Regions from separate parts of the Streptomyces sp. NPDC005195 genome, predicted to be linked through region 1. Evidence: riboswitches for the same ligand, from Rfam matches in the RefSeq annotation. Region 1 holds a riboswitch; the other holds the start of a gene.

Region 1 (5,837 bases):
GGCCGTCCTGGGTACGGTTCCCGCACCATCCCACCCTTCCCCGGAGCCGAGACATGACCGACCGTGCCGACCAGACCATCGCCGCGCTGCGCGGCGGACACGACTACCTGACCTCCGTGGTGCACGGGCTCGCCACCGCCGACCTCACCCGGCGCTCGGGCGCGTCGGAGTGGGACGTCTCCCAGGTCCTCAGCCACCTGGGCAGCGGGGCGGAGATCGGCCGCGCCTCACTGGAGGGCGCGCTGAACGGCACCGGACCGCGGGACGGCGACTTCAACAAGTCGGTGTGGGCCCGGTGGGACGCGATGTCCCCGGCGGAGCGCGCCGAGGGCTTCGTGAACGCCAACGAGCGACTCGTGCGCGGTTACGAGGCGCTGGACACCCGGGCCCGGCAGGAACTCCGCGTGGAGCTCGGCTTCCTGCCGGCCCCCGTGGACGTCGCGACGCTGGCGGGCCTTCGGCTCAGCGAGTTCACCCACCACACCTGGGACGTCGAGGTGGCCTTCGACCCGACGGCGGTGCTGTTGCCGGTGGCGACCGAGCCCCTCCTGGCCCAGGCCGGTCTGCTCATAGGGTTCCTCGGCAAGGCCGACGCCCTGGGCGGTCGCCACGCCCGTATCGCGGTGCGGACGGTGTCTCCCGCGCGGGCGTTCGGGCTCGACCTGGGTGACTCGGTCGCGCTCGTCGACGAGCCCGCCGAGCCCGACGCCGTGCTGAACGCCCCGGCCGAGTGGTGGCTGCGGCTCGTCGCCGGCCGCCACGCCCCCGACCACACTCCGGCCGAGGTGAACCTGAAGGGGGACTCCCTCACGCTGGACGACCTGCGACGCGTCTTCCCCGGCTTCTGACCCGCGAGGTCGTCGCGGGGCGGTCCTTCAGCCGGCCTTCGAGGCCGTCCCGCTCACGGTCCACCCGGGCCGCCCCGCTTCACGACCCGTCGCCGGGGGCCTCGGCGGGCGGCAACAGGTCGTGCAGCTGCTCGTACCGCTGTGCGCAGGCCGTTCGGGCGATGGCCTGCGAGACGGCGTCGGCCAGCGGGCGCGAGGACTCGCGCAACAGCGTGCGGGCCTTGTCCGTGAGCGCCACCTCGATCCCCCGCTTGTCCCCGCACGCCGAGCGCCGCGTGATCAGGCCCGCGTGCTGCAGACAGGCCACCTGATAGGTCAGCCGCGTCTTGGGGCGGCCCAGCAGCTCGGCGATCTGTGTCATGCGCAAGCTGGATCCGGGCTGGTCGGCCAGCAGGCACAGCACCAGGAACTCGTCGTGCGAGACACCGAGGGCGTCCTTGACGCGAGCGCGCAACTGCTGCTCGATCGCTCCGGCCGCCGCCAGCAGCCGCATCCAGGACCGCAGTTCGGCCGGCAGCAGGCCGTCGTCGCAGCCCGACTCGTGTTCGGGCAGGTCAGCGGGGGCGAGGAAGTCGGCCATGGTGTCACAGTCTACCGGTTGTCCAAATTTGAAGAACGGGCTAGCCTGTGATCGTCCAAATTTGGATGACTACACGTTGTCCCACGGCCCGTGCCTCACCTGTAACCGTTAAGCGTCTGGAGAACACTCATGACCGTCGCCGTCGAAACCGGCCTGTGGCAGCTCGACCCGGCCCGCACCAGCGTCGTCGTCCGGCACAAGACGATGTGGGGTCTGGTCACGGTGAAGGGTGTCTTCGCCACTGTCACCGGGGAGGGCGAGGTGCAGGCGGACGGGACCGCCCGCGGCACCGTCACCCTGGACGTGGCGTCTCTCGACACCAAGAACGGCAAGCGTGACAAGCACCTCCGTTCGGCCGACCTCTTCGACGCGGAACGGCACCCCACGATCACCTTCGCGGTGGACGACGCCGTGATCGCCCCGGACGACACCGTCGAGGTCACCGGGCAGTTGACCGTGCGCGGCATCACCAGGCCGCAGCCCGTCGTCGCCCGCGTCACCGCGGCGAGCGCCGAAGACGTCACCCTCGCCGCGGAGTTCACCGTGGACCGCGACCAGTTCGACATGGGCTGGAACCAGATGGGCATGCTCCGCGGCCTGACCACCGTCGTCGGCACACTCGTCTTCACCCGCGTCAAGGGCTGAGCCGACGGAGCGCCGCCCGCCGTCGGCGCGGCGGCAAGCGGTGACCGCCCGCCGGCTCCATGGTCCGCCGGACATGGCGGCCGATGTCACAGGCTTCGCGGCGGCGCGTCCTGGTGCGGTCCGAGGACGGGACGGTGAACAACTCCCAGATGACCGGGGGCTGTTCGCCGTGGCCTCGAGATGGGCGCGGGCCGGTCGTCCGGAGAGACGTCCCGACGGCGGCGTCAGGCCCGGCGCACCGCTTCGCGGAAGGCCGGATGGGCGCCCAGCCGGCCGACGTAGTCCCGCAGACGGCCGTACGGGGAGAGGACGCCCTCCGTGCCGAGGCCGGTGAGGGCCACCCACAGGTCGACGTCGGCGGCCGTCAGCTCGTCGCCCCACACATGCTCGTACGACCCGAGTCGGTGATCCAGCGAGTCGAGCGCGGCGGACCGCGCCGTCGGCCCGGCGACCGTGGTGAGGTTCCGGTCCAGGAAGACGCGGAAGGCGTCGATGTCCGCGGCGAGGGACGGCGGGTGCAGCCGGGGGAGTCCGTCGTCGTCGCGGCAGCCCGGAAGTTCGCCGAGATCGCGCAGGATGTCGGGGGTGTGATTGCTGACGACGCGTCCGCTCCAGCGGTCGCACAGCGCCGGCGCGGTGAGCGGACCGTCGTAGTGGTGCCAGGTGGCCTCGTACGCGGCCCGCAGCGCGGCGCGGGCGGCTGGTGTCCCGGAGGGACCCGCCAGCAGCGTGGTGGTGACCGAGTCGCGCAGCCCCAGCAGGCCGAGGGTGATCGAGATGCGCAGCGAGCGCGGACAGCGCTCGGAGAGGTACAGCTGATAGCGGTGCGGCGCGGGATAGAAGCCGCCGGCCGGACCGGCACCGATGCGACTGCGGATGCGGTGTTCACGCGAGGGGGCCGCTCCCCGAGGGGGTGCGGCGACGAAGGCCCCCGTGGCAGGCGAGGCCGGGGCGCGGTGGTGGGAGGCGACGGCGGTCGGACTGAGCGAGGCTGTCTCGGGCATGACTCTCCAGGGGGGACGGCGAAGCCCCGCCGCCCGGGGGCAGCGGCGGCGGAACGGAGTGACTGCTCTGAGGTACCGTCCGGACCCTGGACTAGTAGGCGCTGGAGACCCGCTGCAGATCGATGTGCAGACGCCTGGTCAGACCGCTCGTGCCCTTTCCGGCCATTCCCGTCGCTCCCGTGTCCGGGGCTCGCGAGAGGCGAGACCACGCTTGCCCCGCCGCTCCGGCGGGACCCGGTCGTCACCCGGGGCACCCCGTCGCGGTGGAAGGGTTGCCTGTCAGCGGGCCGGGGCCGATCAACCGCCTCGCACGGAGGGACCCGGCGAAGGGCGCTGACCATCGTGACCGTCCCCGTCAGTCTCGGTCCGCTCCGTGGGCTCGTCAAGAAGGCGCCCGCCCGGTCTCACCACGTGGTCGTCCGGGCTGCCGAGCGTTGACCTCCGCACGCCGTGCCTCGCCACCGCACGGACTCGGTCCTGGTCCGAACTCCGGGGCTCCGAGCCGGAACAGACGGCGCGGGCGGGCCGTTGTGCTGGAGAGGACACCACGACGACGGCGCGCCCAGGGCGCCCGCCGCGACGGAAGGGCGGAGGTGACGGACGTGCCGGTCCTGTCCGCGCTCCGCGTCATGGCGCTCACCCCCCGCCGCCGTGTCCATCTGTACTCCCGGCCGCACATCGATCTGCGGCGCGTGGCCGGCGCGCTCTGTCGTCCCTGACCTGTCACCCCGCTGCCGCCGCCCTCCGCACGGAGGGCAGGAGCCCTCGTACGGTCGATCAGGAAGGCACCCCTTTCGTGGCCTCGTCATCCCCCTCCCCGCTGCCCGCCGCCTCCCCTTCACCCCTCTCATCCGCCACTTCCTCCTCTTCCTTCTCTTCCCCTTCTTCCTCCGACGCCCTGCACCTCGCCGTCGCGCTCGACGGCGCCGGGTGGCATCCGGCCGCCTGGCGCGAGCCGGTGGCCCGCCCCCGTGATCTGCTCACCGCCGCGTACTGGACGGACCTGATCACCGAGGCCGAGCGCGGCCTGCTCGACCTTGTGACCATCGAGGACGCGCTCGGACTCCAGTCCTCGCGGGTCACCGGTCCCGACGGCCGCACGGACCAGGTACGTGGACGGCTGGACGCCGTCCTGATCGCCGCCCGCGTCGCTCCACTCACCAGCCATATAGGACTGGTGCCGACCGTGGTGGCCACCCACACGGAGCCGTTCCATATCTCCAAGGCGATAGCCACCCTCGACTATGTGAGCAGCGGGCGGGCCGGCGTACGGGTGCAGGTGTCGCCGCGTCAGAGCGAGGCCGCGCACTTCGGCCGCCGTGAGTTCCCCCCGTTCCGGCTCGAGGACCTGGACAGCCCCGCCCTGCGGGAGTTGGCCGTCGACCTCTTCGACGAGGCCGCCGACCACGTCGAAGCGGTACGCAGGCTCTGGGACAGCTGGGAGGACGACGCGGAGATCCGGGACGTCGCCACCGGCCGCTTCGTCGACCGCGACAAGCTGCACTACGTCGACTTCGAGGGGCGGCACTTCAGCGTCAAGGGACCCTCGATCACCCCGCGCCCGCCACAGGGCCAGCCCCCGGTCAGCGCCCTCGCCCACGAATCGGTGACCGGAGCGCCCTTCCGTCTGCTCGGCCGCTCCGCCGACATCGGATACGTCACCCCCCACGACACCGGGCAGGCGCGCACGATCGTCGCCGCGGTCCGCGCCGAACAGGAGGCGGCCGGGCGCTCCGGCGAACCCCTGCACCTCTTCGGTGACCTGGTGGTGTTCCTGGACGACGATCCCGCCGCCGCGGTGGCCCGCCGCGACCGCCTCGACACCCTCGCCGGCCACCCGTACACCAGTGACGCCCGGATCTTCACCGGCACCCCCGCACAACTCGCCGACCTGCTCCAGGAGTTGCACTCGGCCGGACTGTCCGGCTTCCGGCTGCGCCCGGCCGTCGCCGGCCACGACCTGCCGGCGATCACCAGGGGCCTGGTCCCGGAACTCCAGCGCCGCGGCGCCTTCCGGCAGTCGTACGAGGCCGACACCCTGCGCGGGCTGCTCGGACTCTCCCGCCCCGCCAACCGCTACGCCGCCACCGCCTGAGCCGGAGGGACCCACTCATGAACACGACACAGGACAAGCCCCTCAAGCGGATCCACCTCGCGGCGCACTTCCCCGGCGTCAACAACACCACCGTCTGGAGCGCCCCGGAGGCCGGCAGCCACATCGAGTTCAGCTCGTTCGCGCACTTCGCGCGGACCGCCGAACGCGCCAGGTTCGACTTCCTCTTCCTCGCCGAGGGCCTGCGTCTGCGTGAACAGGGCGGACATATATATGACTTGGACGTGGTCGGACGCCCCGACACCTTCACGGTCCTGGCCGCGCTCGCCGCCGTCACCGAACACCTGGGCCTGACGGGCACCATCAACTCCACCTTCAACGAGCCCTACGAGGTCGCCCGCCAGTTCGCCAGCCTCGACCACCTCTCCGGCGGACGTGCCGCCTGGAACGTCGTCACCTCCTGGGACGCCTTCACCGGCGAGAACTTCCGCCGCGGCGGGTTCCTCCCGCAGGACGAGCGCTACTCCCGGGCCAGGGAGTTCCTGGCCACCGCGAACGAACTCTTCGACTCCTGGCACGGGGACGAGATCGTCGCCGACCAGGAGACCGGAACCTTCCTGCGCGACGCCGGGGCCGGAGCCTTCGTGCACCAGGGCCGGCACTTCGACATCCAGGGGCGGTTCAACGTCCCGCGCAGCCCACAGGGG
Region 2 (5,837 bases), on a different contig from region 1:
GCGAGAAGGCGCCCGCCGGTGAGCGGGTGGCCGACTGGGCCGACGGCCGTCTGGGGATCTACTCCCTGGCCAAGTCCAACATGCGCAAGATCTTCCCCGACCACTGGTCGTTCATGCTGGGTGAGATCTGCCTCTACAGCTTCATCATCATCATCCTCACGGGTGTGTATCTGACGCTGTTCTTCCACCCGTCGATGAACGAGGTGGAGTACCACGGCAGCTACATCCCGCTGCAGGGCCAGATGATGTCCGAGGCGTTCAACTCGACCATGCACATCTCCTTCGAGGTGCGCGGTGGTCTGCTGATCCGGCAGATCCACCACTGGGCGGCGCTGGTCTTCCTCGCCGGCATGTTCGTGCACATGATGCGGGTGTTCTTCACGGGTGCGTTCCGCAAGCCGCGTGAGGTCAACTGGCTGTTCGGCTTCCTGCTGTTCGTGCTGGGCATGTTCACCGGCTTCACCGGTTACTCGCTCCCGGACGACCTGCTCTCCGGCACCGGTGTCCGCTTCATGGAGGGCGCGGTCCTGTCCGTGCCGATCGTCGGCACGTACCTCTCGTTCTTCCTCTTCGGCGGTCAGTTCCCGGGCGGCGACTTCGTGGCCCGCTTCTACTCCGTGCACGTACTGCTGCTGCCGGGCATCATGCTCGGCCTGCTGGTGGCCCACCTGATCCTGGTCTTCTACCACAAGCACACGCAGTTCGCGGGCCCCGGAAAGACGAACAAGAACGTCGTCGGCATGCCGCTGCTGCCGGTCTACACGGCCAAGGCCGGAGGCTTCTTCTTCCTGGTCTTCGGTGTCATCGCGGCCGTCTCGGCGATCGCCTCGATCAACCCCATCTGGACGATGGGCCCCTACCGTCCGGACATGGTGTCCACGGGCGCCCAGCCGGACTGGTACATGGGCTTCTCCGAGGGCCTGATCCGTGTCATGCCGGGCTGGGAGATCAACCTCTGGGGTCACACGCTCGTCCTGGGTGTGTTCATCCCGCTGGTGATCTTCCCGCTGGTCCTGGTCGCGATCGCGGTCTACCCGTTCATCGAGTCCTGGGTCACCGGCGACAAGCGCGAGCACCACATCCTGGACCGCCCGCGCAACGTCCCGACCCGCACCGCCTTCGGCGCGGCCTGGATCAGCTGGTACTTCGTCCTGCTGGTCGGCGGCGGCAACGACATCTGGGCCACGCACTTCCACCTGTCGATCAACTCGATCACCTGGTTCGTCCGGATCGCGTTCTTCGTCGTGCCGGTGCTCGTCTTCATCGCCACCAAGCGGATCTGCCTCGGCCTCCAGCGCCGCGACAAGGACAAGGTGCTGCACGGCCGCGAGTCCGGCATCATCAAGCGCCTGCCGCACGGTGAGTTCATCGAGGTGCACGAGCCGCTCGGCCAGGAGGCCCTGCACACGCTCACCGCGCACGAGCAGTACCAGCCCGCCGAGATCGGCCCGGTGGTCGACGGGAACGGTGTCGAGCGCAAGGTGAACGGCGTGCAGCGACTGCGTGCCAAGCTCAGCAAGGGCTTCTACGGGGAGAACAGCCAGATCCCCAAGCCCACGGTCGAGGAGTACGAGGAGATCACGAGCGGCCACGGCCACCACTGATCCTCCGGCCGGTCCTCACCGGTCCCACTGATCGCCACGGCAGGAGCCCCCGTCCCTTGGACGGGGGCTCTTCGCCGTGCCCGGGCTGGATAGGGTGGACCCTGCTTGTACCTGTCTACGAACCCAGGAGCGGCATATGAGTGCTGTGACCCCCGCTGGAGGCGACATCGCGGCGGGCCGTTCCTGGCCCGCCGTGCTGAACGGCCTGCTCGACGGCCGGGACCAGAGCGCGGACGACACGGCCTGGGCGATGGACCGGATCATGAGCGGCGAGGCGACGGACGCGCAGATCGCCGGCTTCGTGGTGGCGCTGCGGGCCAAGGGCGAGACGGTCGAGGAGATCACCGGTCTGGTCCGCACGATGTACGAGCACGCCAAGGTGATCGAGGTCCCGGGGGAGACCGTCGACATCGTCGGTACGGGCGGTGACGGCGCGAAGACGGTGAACATCTCCACGATGTCGTCGATCGTGGTGGCCGGGACCGGCACGAAGGTCGTCAAGCACGGCAACCGGGCCGCGTCGTCGGCGTCCGGCGCGTCGGACGTCCTGGGGAAGCTCGGCGTCAATCTGGAGCTGACGCCGAAGCGGGTGGCCGAGGTGGCCGAGGAGGCCGGGATCACCTTCTGCTTCGCGGTGAAGTTCCATCCGGCGCTGCGTCATGTGGCGGCGGCGCGTGGGCAGTTGGGCATCCGGACGGTCTTCAACTTCCTCGGTCCGCTGACCAACCCGGCGCGGGTGAGGGCGCAGGCGGTGGGTGTCGCCGATGCCCGGATGGCGCCGATCATGGCCGGTGTCTTCGCCGAGCGCGGCAACTCCTCGCTGGTCTTCCGCGGTGACGACGGGCTGGACGAGCTGACCACCACGGCGACGTCGAAGGTCTGGGTCGTGCGGGACGGCAAGGTGACCGAGGAGCGGTTCGATCCGCGGGACGTCGGCCTCGACCTGGTGCCCGTGGAGGCCCTGCGGGGTGCCGACGCCTCGTACAACGCGGAGGTCGCCCGTCGTGTCCTGGACGGCGAGAGGGGGCCCGTACGGGACGCCGTGGTGCTGAACGCGGCGGCGGCCCTGGTGGCGTTGTCCCCGACGGATGCGTCGCTGGTGGACCAGCTCCGTGCCGCGATGGTGCGGACGGCTCGGGCCATCGACTCCGGGGCCGCGCGCGCGGTCCTGGACCGCTGGGTGACGGTCACCAACGCGTAGACCCTCCGGGATCCCTCGCCCCTGTCATCCCTCGAGTTCTCCCGTCCTTGGGGGCTGCCGCCCCCAGACCCCCGCTTCGGCCCGAACGGCCTCGTCCTCAAGCGCCGGACGGGCTCGAGACGCGAGCCCGCGCTGAAGGGCTGACACCCGACCCGTCTCCGGGGGCTCCACCCCCGGAGACGGGTCCGGCAGGGGCGGCGGGGGCCGGTACCGGCATGTGGACGGTGGGGTTGCGTCAGGAAGATCGTGTGGCAGGATGCGATATCAGGTCATGAGCGACAGCCATCAGGCCCCGGCCGGCTGTCCGGCAACCCTCCGTCCGTGGCGGGGTGCCCCGGGTGAAGACCAGGCCGTAGGCAGCGAGGTCTGCGGCAAGCGCGGACCCCTCGAGAATCCCAGGGGTCCTGGTCGTTCGAGGGAGCCTTCTGTGAGCAAGCGAATGCGGTAGGGCGTAGAGCCCCGCTCCCGCACACCCTTTTCCCCTCCCACCTGCGCCGGGCCGCGCGCGTACCTCCGTACGCCCCCGCCCGCGCGGTGCTTCCGCCTGCCTCTCACAGGAGTGCACCCATGTCTGTCTCCACCGCTGCCGCCGAACGGTCCGTATGTGCCCCCCTGCCCGTTCTGGGCCGTGATGTGACCGTCCCGCTCGTCACCGGCGGCGAGGTCACCTACGCCGCCCTCGACTACGCCGCCAGCGCCCCGGCCCTCCAGCGTGTCTGGGACGACGTCGCCGCGTACGCCCCGTACTACGGCAGCGTGCACCGTGGAGCCGGCTACCTCTCCCAGCTGTCCACCGACCTCTTCGAGAACGCCCGCGGGACCGTCGCGGAGTTCCTGCACTGCCGCGAGGACGACCAGGTCGTCTTCACCCGGTCGACGACCGACTCGCTCAACCTGCTCGCCGCCGCCCTCCCGGCCGACTGCCAGGTCTTCGTGTTCGAGACCGAGCACCACGCCTCGCTGCTGCCCTGGCAGGACGCGCGGGTCACGTACCTCGACGCGCCCCGCACCCCGCGGGGGGCCGTCGCGACCCTGGAGCGCGCCCTCGCCGACCGTGACCCCCACGGACCGGCCCTCGTCTGCGTCACCGGCGCCTCCAACGTCACCGGCGAGCTGTGGCCGGTGCGCGAGCTCGCCGCCGCCGCGCACGCCCACGGCGCCCGGATCGTCCTGGACGCCGCCCAGCTCGCCCCGCACCACCCGGTGTCCGTCGGCGACCTCGACGTCGACTGGGTCGCCTTCTCCGGGCACAAGCTGTACGCGCCCTTCGGCTCAGGTGTCCTCGCCGGCCGCTCCGACTGGCTGCGCGAGGCCGAGCCCTACCTCGCCGGCGGCGGTGCCAGCCGCAAGGTCGCCCGGCGCGCGGACGGCGGCGTCGACGTCGAGTGGCACGAGAGCGCGGCCCGGCACGAGGCCGGGTCCCCCAACGTCATCGGCGCCTACTCCATCGCCTCCGCCTGCAAGGCGCTCACCGAGGAGGGCTTCGACCGGATCGTCGCCCGCGAGCGGCACCTGATCCGCACGGTCCGGGAGGGGCTCGCCGAGGTGCCCGCCGTGCGCGTGCTGTCGCTGTTCGGCGACGACGCGCCCCGGGTCGGCGTCATCTCGTTCGTCGTCGAGGGCTGGAACAGCTCACACTTCGCGGCGGCGCTCTCCGCCGAGTACGGCATCGGGGTGCGTGACGGCCTCTTCTGCGCGCACCCGCTGCTGCGCACGCTGCTCGGCAGCGACCCGCAGACCCAGGGCGAGTGCGGGGCCCCGGAGGCCGCGCCCGGCGAGAAGTCCCTCAACGCGATCCGCGTCAGCTTCGGGGCGGGCACCCCGGACGAGCACGTGGAGCGCTTCGTGCGCGCCGTGAAGGAGCTCGTGCGGGACGGTGCGCAGTGGCGCTACCGGACCGAGGGCGGTCGCTGCGTGCCGGCGGTCTGACCCCGGTGGCCGCGAAGGACCCGCTGCGGTACGGAACGGCGTGGGGGGCGGTGCGGGGTCAGGAGTCCAGGCCGGTCAGGAGTCCAGGCCGATCGCGAACGCCGCCTCCAGGTCGTGCTGCGAGTACGTACGGAACGCGACGTGGGTGTCGGTGCCCTCGACCCCCGGGATCTTGCTGATGCTGCCGGGGATGACGTCCGCCAGATCGTCGTGGGCCTTGACCCGGACCATGGCGATCAGGTCGTACGTACCGGTGACGGAGAAGACCTCGCTGACACTGTCCAGCGCGGCGATCGACTGGGCGATCTCGGGGATCCGGTCCACGCTGGTCTTGATGAGCACGATCGCGGTGATCACGGCTGGTTTTCTCCCTCGGGGGCCGCTGCTGGGACTTTCACTCTAGTCGGCCGCCGGAAGCGCACCCACGCGTAGAGGAAGCCCAGCGAGAAGCCCACCAGGTGTGCCAGATAGGCGACCCCGGGACCCGAGGGGCTGCGGCCCGCCGCCAGCCACTGCAGCGCCGCCCAGAACGGCAGCACGATCCAGGCGGGGAAGCGCAGCGGCAGGAAGAAGAGGAACGGGAAGAGACTGGTCACCCGGGCCTTGGGGAACAGGTACAGGAACGCTCCGAGGACCGCGGAGATCGCTCCCGAGGCACCGACCAGGGTCTGTTCGGAGCTGGAGTTGGCGATCGCGTAGCCGACCAGTGCGAGGTATCCGCAGCCGACGTAGAAGAGGGCGAACTCGAAGTGGCCCATGCGTTCCTCGGCCATGGCCCCGAAGACGTAGAAGAAGAGCATGTTGCCCAGGAGGTGGAGCCAGCTGCCGTGGATGAACAGGGCCGTGGCGGGGGTCAGCAGGGCGCCCGGAGTGCCGCTCAGCAGATCGGCGGGCACCACGCCCCAGCGCCGGAAGTAGGCGCGCTGTGCGACGAGCAGTTCGTCCCCGGTGCCGTACGTCGGATTGAACCCCGACGCCGGGCCGATCACGAAGATCACACAGCACAGGACGATCAGCCCGTACGTCACGGGCGCGGACTGGGCCCGCACCGTCCTGCCGACCGTCGTACTCCAGTTGCCGATCATGTTGCAGAGCATGACGTA

What was found. Region 1 has a riboswitch for S-adenosylmethionine ahead of ABZV34_RS26225 (putative leader peptide). Riboswitches for the same ligand answer to the same signal wherever they lie in the genome.
Region 2: linked by a shared signal. The riboswitch ahead of ABZV34_RS28595 (aminotransferase class V-fold PLP-dependent enzyme) and the one ahead of ABZV34_RS26225 (putative leader peptide) in region 1 are both predicted to bind S-adenosylmethionine.

What each region holds. Positions count from the first base shown of each region.
Region 1 is NZ_JBEXHZ010000031.1:18,521-24,357, reverse strand. It holds gene ABZV34_RS26245 (maleylpyruvate isomerase N-terminal domain-containing protein) at 54-848, shown strand; gene ABZV34_RS26240 (MarR family transcriptional regulator) at 928-1,428, opposite strand; gene ABZV34_RS26235 (YceI family protein) at 1,558-2,073, shown strand; gene ABZV34_RS26230 (cell envelope biogenesis protein OmpA) at 2,298-3,077, opposite strand; gene ABZV34_RS26225 (putative leader peptide) at 3,169-3,243, opposite strand; SAM riboswitch class IV at 3,280-3,425, opposite strand; gene ABZV34_RS26220 (putative leader peptide) at 3,671-3,796, shown strand; gene ABZV34_RS26215 (LLM class flavin-dependent oxidoreductase) at 3,976-5,172, shown strand; gene ABZV34_RS26210 (NtaA/DmoA family FMN-dependent monooxygenase) at 5,190-5,837, shown strand, end outside.
Region 2 is NZ_JBEXHZ010000039.1:48,457-54,293, reverse strand. It holds gene ABZV34_RS28605 (cytochrome bc complex cytochrome b subunit) at 1-1,604, shown strand, start outside; gene trpD (anthranilate phosphoribosyltransferase) at 1,741-2,805, shown strand; SAM riboswitch class IV at 3,073-3,189, shown strand; gene ABZV34_RS28595 (aminotransferase class V-fold PLP-dependent enzyme) at 3,373-4,734, shown strand; gene ABZV34_RS28590 (Lrp/AsnC ligand binding domain-containing protein) at 4,810-5,091, opposite strand; gene ABZV34_RS28585 (rhomboid family intramembrane serine protease) at 5,088-5,819, opposite strand.